Regions from separate parts of the Photobacterium sp. GB-1 genome, predicted to be linked through region 1. Evidence: predicted binding sites of a transcription regulator. Region 1 holds the regulator's gene; each other region holds the start of a gene.
The links. Region 1 encodes PurR, which represses purine synthesis genes. Its sites were predicted from a motif close to TNANGNAAACGTTTNCNTNA; they were not measured.

Region 1 (3,295 bases):
AGTCCTGCTAAATCATCTTGATATTGATATTCACGCAGGAGAAGTCACCGCATTACTTGGGCCAAACGGTGCAGGTAAAAGTACCCTGTTAAAAGTATTATGTGGTGAGATTACGCCAAAATCAGGCACGGTTTCTTTCTTTGATCAACCGCTTAATAATTGGGCTCGGGAAGAATTGGCATGTCACTTAGGTGTTCTTCCACAACATAGCGCATTATCGTTTGCCTTTACCGCGAAAGAAGTTGTCGAGCTAGGCGCAATTCCATTGCAGCTCACTTCGCCTGAACTGAAAGATGCAACAGCATCAAGCATGCAATACGTTGATATTAACAATTTAGCTAAACGTCTCTACCCCACCTTATCGGGGGGTGAAAAACAGCGTGTACACCTTGCCCGGGTTTTAACACAACTCAGTAAAGCCGGTGATAAATGTATCTTGATGTTAGATGAACCCACCTCAGCACTCGATCTCGCCCACCAGCACCACACCTTACAAATTGCCCAAAATATGGCTATACAAGGCGCCGCTGTAATTGTGGTATTGCACGATTTAAACCTTGCAGCCCAATACACTGATCGGATGATTTTCCTTAACGAAGGAGAAATAAAAGCCGACGGAACGCCAACACAAGTTCTTACTCCTGAAGTAATAGATACCTTATATGGTTGGCCTGTCAGTGTTCATACTCATCCAAGTGGTGATTTTCCTTATCTTTTATCAGCCAATCATTCTGTTTTTTAACGTTTTATCTATTAATGACTAGATATACACAATAAATTGAAGCTATTAGCATGACAAACATCGAGTTTTTACGGTTAATGATCAATTAATTCAATCAAGTTGAATAGAAAGATTGCACAACGCAAAACACACAGTAAAATGTGATCGCAAGCGATTACATGTGTAATTAGTGTAAAAATAGTTTCTATCTTCTAATGCCGCATTTTACTGCGGCTTTAGTTGTTTATGATCCATGATAATTGCAACACCCTATAATTCGGTATCAAATTGAATAATTAAGTAGCTAATAACTAAAGGATCTTCATCTCTGCGAGTGAACTCGTAAGCCATAGACTACGTAATTAATCAATTTGGTATCAAAAACCTTTGTCAGATCCTAATCTGACCATGATAAGAAGAATAAATATGGCAACCATTAAAGACGTTGCACGTATGGCAGGTGTATCAACTACTACAGTGTCGCACGTGATTAATAAAACACGCTTTGTTGCAGAAGCAACGCAACAAAAAGTTTTGGCTGCAGTAGATGAACTTAACTACGCCCCAAGTGCAGTAGCGCGAAGCTTAAAATGTAATACAACACGTACTATCGGCATGTTAGTCACTAAATCGACTAACCCATTTTTTGCCGAAGTTGTGCATGGTGTTGAAGAATATTGTTATGGTGCAGGCTACACGCTGATCTTATGTAACACCGAAGGTAACTTAGAAAAACAACGTGATTACTTACGTATGCTTTCTGAAAAGCGTGTTGATGGCCTATTGGTTATGTGCAGCGATCTGGATCAAATGTTGCTCGATTTACTTGAGCGTAAAAATGATCTTCCTATGGTTATCATGGACTGGGGCCCAGAAAGCCCACATACTGATAATATTCTAGATAACGCTGAAAACGGCGGTTATATTGCGACTAAGCACCTTATTGAAAATGGCCATAAGAAAATTGGCTGTTTATCTGGACAAGTTGATAAGTCTACTTGTCAAGAGCGCCTAAAGGGCTTCCGTAAAGCGATGAAAGAAGCAGATCTCACTGTTAATGCTAATTGGCTACTTGACGGTGACTTTGAGTGTGAGTCAGCCGTTGAAGCTGCTCATAAGTTTATCGCAATGGAAGATCGCCCTACTGCTATCTTCTGCTTTAACGACATTATGGCCATGGCTCTGATCAGTACCTTTGAACAGGCAGGTCTGCGTGTTCCTGATGATATCTCAATCATTGGCTACGATAACATTGACCTTGCGCCCTACTTTGCGCCACCGCTAACAACTATCCACCAGCCTAAACGTCGTTTAGGTAAAAAGGCCATCGAAATCTTGCTAGAGCGTGTGAAAGACAAGAATCATGAGCGTCAAACCTTTGAAATGACGCCTAAACTTGTTGAGAGAAAATCGGTTAAAGATCTCAACTAATAAAATTTATCTTTCTATGTTAAGGAAAAGCCGATAAGTTAACCTTGTTGGCTTTTTTTTTACTTATAAAAAACAATCATGAGTATTTATAATTATAAAGCTTATTAAAATAAGCTAAGAACAAATACCTGAACCAATATCACATTTTTGAGAGCTTAGATTTAATATTAAAAGTATTATTTAATATAACTTTATATAGTCACGAACTGGCAAATTAATTGAAAGATTAAGACGCAAAACCACCGGCCTAAAAATTATGTTAATAATTCAAGGTAGCGGGGTTACCGAAGGATTATTATTGAACCGACAATATTATGACACAAACTTAACAATATATTGACAGTATCAATGTGTAGATTAATTAATCTATTTCCTCGCTCTTAATGTTTAGGTGACACTCATATTTTTTCACCGAGTAGAAGCATGGATAAACCAATATTAAAAGATTCATTAAAATTATTTGACCATTTTGGTTCAATAAAATCACGGTCGATGTTTGGCGGTTTTGGCATTTTTTCTGGTGATACAATGTTTGCATTAGTTGTGAACGATAAACTTCACTTACGTGCAAATGCTGAAACTGAAAAGGAATTCAAACAAGCTGGCTTGGAACCCTATGTTTATAAAAAACGTGGCTTCCCTGTTGTAACCAAGCACTATGCAATACCCGATCAATGGTGGGATGAACCCACAAAGATTGTAGCTCAAGGTAGGTATTCACTGGATGCAGCAGAAAAAGACAAGCAAGAAAAGGAGAGTTGCGTACCTGACCGAATTAAAGATTTACCTAATCTACGATTATCAAATGAAAGAATGCTGAAAAAAGCAGGCATAAACACTATTGAACAACTTCTAGCAGTGGGCTCTCTTGGCGCATATAAAGCACTTCAAGAATCACAAACAAGTCCATTGAGTATTGAATTGCTTTGGGCATTGGAAGGCGCAATTAGCGGTCAACATTGGTCAGTTATTCCTGAGCAACGTCGAAATGAACTATTATCTGCCTTATCTTAAAAATATAAGTTGTCTTAAATATAAAATACTTAGGAATAAAAGAGCCCCATTCTTTTATTTCTAAGTATACCTTTCAAAAATAATTTCCGTATTATCCTTATCTTCCTTTATAAAATTCAATATTTATTT
Region 2 (3,295 bases), on a different contig from region 1:
GTACGGTAAGTATCTTCAGAGAAATCTTCGTGTCCTGGAGTATCAAGAAGGTTTACTAGGCACTCGTTATATGGGAACTGCATTACAGATGTAGTTACCGAGATACCACGTTCTTTTTCCATCTCCATCCAGTCTGATTTGGCGTGTTGGTTTGAACCACGGCCTTTTACTGTACCGGCTTTTTGGATAGCGTTTCCGAATAACAGTACTTTTTCAGTAATGGTGGTCTTACCCGCATCGGGGTGAGAGATGATAGCGAAAGTACGACGTTTTGATACTTCGCCCTGAAACTGAGTTTGCGACATTAGCGTGTTCTTTTTTAATAAAAGTACTCCGTTGCTGCCGTATTACATCAAGCAAAGCAACAGAACAGAATGAATGGAGTGAGTTACTGCTTATTGTCGCTGATTTTAGCGCGAGACTCAATCTAGGTGTATAAGAATCATTAAGGGTAGTTAGAAATAATATTAAGATTATATTGAATCATCACTATTTACGTATTAGTTACTACAGGAATATTTATGATAGATACCCACTGCCATTTTGATTTCCCCCCCTTTAATGATGACCCAAAGCGAGCATTGACATTGGCGCAAGAGGGAGGGGTGAACCAGATAGTGATCCCAACGGTAGGGCAATCGAATTGGGCTAAAGTACAGCTGTTATGTCAGCGCTATCCCGCACTTTATTACGGTTTAGGTATTCATCCTTTCTTTAGTGCTGAGCATACGAGTGATGTTTGTCAGCGTTTACATTTTGAGTTGAAGGAAGCACTTCAACAACCATATTCAAAATGTGTTGCCGTAGGTGAATGTGGATTAGATTTTGCCATTGAAACCCTTGATAGAGAATTACAACATACATGGTTACAAGCACAATTACAGTTAGCGAATATCTATCGATTGCCGATTATTTTGCATTGCCGCAAAGCCTTTCCTGAATTAGTGCGAGCCATAAGAGCAGATACGCCATCTCAAGGTGGGGTCTATCATGGGTTTAGTGGCAGTTATCAGCAAGCGGTTCAATTAATAGATCTAGGCTTAAAAATTGGTGTTGGCGGTACTATTACCTATGAGCGTGCAAAAAAAACGCGAGAGACTATCGCGAAATTACCTCTCTCTGAGATTGTGTTAGAAACCGATGCGCCAGATATGCCCGTCTGTGGTTTCCAAGGTCAGCCGAACAGACCGGAAAGAATCGCTTATGTAATGAATACTGTTGCGTCTCTTAAAGGGATAAGTATCGAGTCTGTCACTGAAGCGACAACCTTAACGGCACATGAACTTTTCAAAATCCCATCGTGATCTTGGTGCAAAAGGTAAACGATTGCGTAAAACGTTTGCGTTTCACGGGTGAACTTTTTGTGATGGTGTTCACGTATCGATTAACTCTTTCATGGTTGTGGCATCAAAATTGTGAACTTAGCATTACTTTGTCCGCGCATCGATGGGTATAATGCGCCCGACTCTTAATAGAGCCGAATTGTCGAGACGCCAAACTTAACTTAATAGGATATACATAAACCATGAGCATGTTTATGAGCCTGGTTGGGATGGTTGTACTGCTACTTATTGCGGTACTACTATCAGACAACCGTAAAGCAATTAATCTACGTACTGTTGGAGGCGCGTTCGCTATCCAATTTTTATTAGGTGCATTCGTTCTTTATGTACCAGTTGGTCGTGATGTGCTATATGGCATGTCTCAGGCAGTTGCTAATGTTATTGCTTATGGTAATGACGGTATCAATTTCCTATTTGGCGGTCTAACATCGGACAAAATGTTTGAAGTGTTCGGTGGTGGCGGCTTCGTATTCGCACTACGCGTTCTTCCTGTTATTGTTTTCTTTTCCGCGTTGATCAGTGTTCTTTACTACCTAGGTGTGATGCAAATTGTTATCAACATCCTTGGTGGTGGTCTACGTAAAGTATTGGGTACTTCTCACGCTGAATCTATGTCAGCGACAGCAAACATTTTTGTTGGTCAAACAGAAGCGCCACTAGTTGTTCGTCCATTCATTCCTAAAATGACTCAGTCTGAGCTATTTGCAGTAATGTGTGGTGGTTTGGCGTCAGTTGCTGGTGGTGTACTTGCAGGTTACGCATCAATGGGTGTTCCTCTAGAGTACCTAATTGCAGCATCATTCATGGCAGCCCCTGGTGGTTTATTGTTTGCTAAAATCATCAAGCCAGAAACAGAGCAGCCTGTAGAGCAGATTGCCGGTGTCGACGAAGAAGGCGTTGAAAAACCAGCTAACGTTATTGACGCAGCAGCGGCCGGTGCATCATCAGGTATGCAGCTTGCGCTAAACGTAGGTGCGATGCTACTAGCATTCATCGGTCTAATCGCACTAATCAACGGTATGCTAGGTGGCATTGGTGGTTGGTTTGGTATGCCTCAGCTGACACTAGAACTTATCCTAGGTTACATTTTCGCACCACTTGCGTACCTAATTGGTGTGCCATGGGGTGAAGCACAAGTGGCGGGTTCATTCATTGGTCAGAAGATTGTTGTTAACGAATTCGTGGCTTACTTAAACTTTGCACCGTACTTAAAAGACGTGGCAGATGGCGGTATGGTTGTAGCACAAACAGGTGTTGCAATGACTGAGAAGACGAAAGCTATCATCTCATTCGCACTATGTGGTTTCGCAAACCTATCATCGGTTGCAATCCTACTTGGTGGTCTAGGTGGCCTTGCTCCAAGTCGCCGTGCAGAGATTGCTCGCTTTGGTATGAAGGCAGTAGCAGCAGGTACATTATCTAACCTAATGTCTGCAACGATTGCTGGTCTGTTTATCTCTTTAGCAATGTAATTGCAGAGATAACTGAATAAAGAAGAACGCCTCAATGAAAATTGGGGCGTTTTTTTATGCCTGATACTTTTGGTTATCAACAGGAAAAGTAAACATTATGGCTATTGTTCTAAATTAACTTCATAAAATCGATTGCGTTCCCTTTTCTTATATTCCACTCTGCTATTCTTATGCTAAAGATTATAAGTGTGTTGAGACAGGTAGTATCAGACTCAGCAGTAAATAGTGATGTCAGAAGTGCTCATTAACTGTTTCTGATTCTCTATTTTAGTAAACACATTATCCACTGGTGGAAACATAAGTTTGATAGGCTTAAGACGGCGGTCTTGCTATTATTGAGCCTAACAAATACAGCGATTTGTAAGAGCGGGCGAGTTGTTCGGCTCTTGCGCGGGAATAGGGATAAGTCATTTGGTAAGTATTCACTTACTAAAACTTCAAGGAATCAAGTCCGCTCATTTGTTGCAGTAGTTCTTACTG
Region 3 (3,295 bases), on a different contig from region 1:
TACGTCTTTTTCTGATCAAAGTGATCTAAAAGCGATCAGCCTTCGTTTAGCTTCGGTTGCATGATTAATATTTTTTGATCAGAAAGCTTGGTTTAGGACAGATAAGAGCGAAAACCGATGAATAAAGACAATAAAAAATACGGTGTATTGTTAGTTAACTTAGGTACGCCTGATGCACCGACGGCGGCTGGGGTGAAACAATTTCTATCTCAATTTTTACACGATCACCGTGTCGTCGATATGACTCGCTGGTTATGGTGCCCCATTTTACACGGCGTAATTTTGCCGATTCGCTCACCGAAAGTTGCTAAATTATATCAATCTGTTTGGATGGAAGATGGCTCACCATTGATGGTGTATTCAAAACGCCAACAAAAAGCATTAACAGAGATACTTCAAGTCCCAGTTGAACTGGGTATGACTTATGGTAACCCGAGTACTCAGGCTGGTTTGGAGCGTCTAAAGCAGCAAGGTTGTGATAAGGTTTTAGTTTTACCGTTATATCCTCAGTATTCAGGTACTACCACAGCTGCTGTATTTGATCGTATTGCGAAAGACTTAAAGTCCATATCGTATATCCCAGAGTTGCGCTTTATTAATCATTATTACGATCACCCTGATTATATTTCAGCGTTAGCCGAGACGGCTAAAACGGTGTGGGCAGAAAAAGGCGAGCCTGATTACTTATTATGTTCATACCACGGTATTCCTAAACGTTATGCTGATAATGGCGATCCGTATCCCGATCATTGTAATGGTACAACGGAGCTATTAGCGAAGATGCTTGAGATGCCGCGTGAAAAAATGAGCATGAGCTATCAGTCTATTTTTGGACGTGAAGAATGGTTAAAACCGTATACGGAAGGCACGATAAAATCATTGGCTGAGAAAGGCGTAAAACGCCTTGATGTTATGTGTCCTGCGTTCTCTGTTGATTGTTTAGAAACCCTTGAAGAAATTGCAGAGCAGTGCAAAGAAGTGTTCATTGAAGCGGGTGGGGTAGAATTTAATTTGATCCCTTGCCTTAATGATAGCCAGGCACATATTACAATGATGGAAAACTTGGTGAAACAACATGTTCAAGGTTGGGAATAGTCAGTTTTTATTCTGTAACTTACATTGACGATAACGTTTACGCTCTCATTTGCGTTGATATATCTCAAAACCAATGAGAGCTTTTGCTTTTATGTTCTATATTCTGTGATAGAATTCGCAAAATTTACAACTTGATAGCGCATAGACATGAAATTTCCAGGCCAACGAAAATCTAAGCATTACTTTCCGGTACATGCTCGCGATCCACTTTTAAGTCAAACGAAACAAGAGAAGCGTCTAGCACGTACTCATGTTGTAGGTATTGACCAAACATTGGTAGATATTGAAGCTTATGTGGATGATGAATTCCTGGAACGCTATGAGTTAAGTAAAGGCCATTCGTTGGTTATTACTGATGAAAAAGCAGAAGCGCTATATCAAGAGCTAAAAGAGAACAACCTTGTTACTCACGAGTTTGCTGGTGGCACGATTGGTAATACGCTACACAACTATTCTGTGTTAGCGGATGATAAATCTGTTCTTTTAGGCGTGATGAGTAAAGACATTGAGATCGGTAGCTACGCGTACCGTTACCTTTGTAATACATCAAGTCGTATGGATATGAACTACCTTCAACCTGTTGACGGTCCTATTGGTCGTTGTTTTGCTCTTATTTCAAAAGACGGTGAACGTACCTTCGCTATCAACGAAGGTAAGATGAACCAACTTGAACCTGATAGCATTCCTGAACATGTGTTTGAAAATGCGTCTGCACTTGTGTTAACGGCGTATTTAGTGCGTTGTAAGCCTGGCGATCCTATGCCAGCGGCAACAATGCGCGCCATTGAATATGCGAAAAAATACGATGTACCCGTGGTATTAACATTAGGTACAAAGTTCGTTATTCAAGACGATCCACAATGGTGGCGCGACTTCCTTCGTGATCATGTAACAGTTGTTGCAATGAATGAAGATGAAGGTGAAGCGTTAACTGGTGAGTCTGATCCGCTTGTAGCAGCTGATAAAGCATTAGAATGGGTTGATCTTGTTCTTTGTACTGCAGGCCCTGTAGGTTTATATACCGCAGGTTACACTGATGATAACGCTAAGCGTGAAACAAGTTTACCGTTACTTCCAGGTGATATTGCTGAGTTTAACCGCTATGAATTTAGCCGACCAATGCTTAAAACGGCGTGTGAGAATCCAATTAAGGCGTATTCACATATTGCTCCTTATATGGGCGGTCCTGAGCGTATTAAGAATACTAACGGTGCTGGTGATGGTGCACTTTCAGCATTACTGCATGATATGTCTGCAAACCGCTACCATAAAGAAAACGTGCCGAACTCGAGTAAGCACCAACATTCTTTCCTAACTTATTCATCGTTCTCACAGGTTTGTTTATATTCAAACCGTGTAAGCTACGAAGTCTTGGCTCAGTATTCTCCACGTTTATCTCGTGGTCTGCCAGAGCGTGAAGATAGTTTGGAAGAAGCATACTGGGAACGTTAAGTTTCATATAGATATAAAAAAACCGCCAACACATTTTCGTGCTTGGCGGTTTTTTATTAGCTGCAGTTTAGAGCAAACTTATTTTTTATAAGCTTCGTTATGTACAGCTGCTACTGCACGACCTGATGGGTCTGCTGCGTTCTTAAAGCTCTCATCCCATTCAATCGCTTTTGCACTTGAACAAGCAATCGATGGACCACCCGGTACACATTTTGCCGCACTTTCTAGCGGGAACAACTCTTCAAAGATCTCACGGTATGCGTAACCTTCTTTGGTTGTTGGTGTGTTGTAAGGGAAGCGGTAAGCCGCTGTTTCAAGCTGTTGATCCGTTACTTTTTCTTCAGCCACTTCTTTTAGCGTATCAATCCAGCTGTAACCTACACCATCAGAGAACTGCTCTTTTTGACGCCATGCGATAGATTCTGGTAAGTAGTGCTCAAAACACTCACGTAAGATGTGTTTTTCCATCTTACCGTTACCACACATTTTATCTTCAGGGTTCAGACGCATTGCCACATCGATAAATTCTTTATCTAGGAATGGTACTCGGCCTTCAACACCCCATGCCGCTAACGATTTGTTTGCTCGTGCACAGTCAAACATGTTCAGAGCAAGCAATTTACGTACAGTTTCTTCATGGAACTCTTTCGCGTTCGGTGCTTTATGGAAGTATAAGTAGCCACCAAAGATTTCATCTGCACCTTCACCAGAAAGTACCATCTTGATACCCATTGCCTTGATTTTACGA

Region 2: the regulator PurR is predicted to act here: its motif matches at 1,328-1,347, upstream of C9J45_RS10955 (NupC/NupG family nucleoside CNT transporter).
Region 3: the regulator PurR is predicted to act here: its motif matches at 1,121-1,140, upstream of C9J45_RS01635 (inosine/guanosine kinase).

The regions. Positions count from the first base shown of each region.
Region 1 is NZ_PYOB01000014.1:40,536-43,830, forward strand. Features, by position in the region: gene C9J45_RS13905 (heme ABC transporter ATP-binding protein) at 1-742, shown strand, start outside; gene purR (HTH-type transcriptional repressor PurR) at 1,148-2,152, shown strand; cyclic di-GMP riboswitch class I at 2,351-2,441, shown strand; gene C9J45_RS13915 (TfoX/Sxy family DNA transformation protein) at 2,576-3,166, shown strand.
Region 2 is NZ_PYOB01000008.1:135,609-138,903, forward strand. Features, by position in the region: gene prfC (peptide chain release factor 3) at 1-305, opposite strand, end outside; gene C9J45_RS10950 (TatD family hydrolase) at 522-1,304, shown strand; gene C9J45_RS10955 (NupC/NupG family nucleoside CNT transporter) at 1,526-2,815, shown strand.
Region 3 is NZ_PYOB01000001.1:392,336-395,630, reverse strand. Features, by position in the region: gene hemH (ferrochelatase) at 118-1,095, shown strand; gene C9J45_RS01635 (inosine/guanosine kinase) at 1,243-2,547, shown strand; gene asnB (asparagine synthase B) at 2,626-3,295, opposite strand, start outside.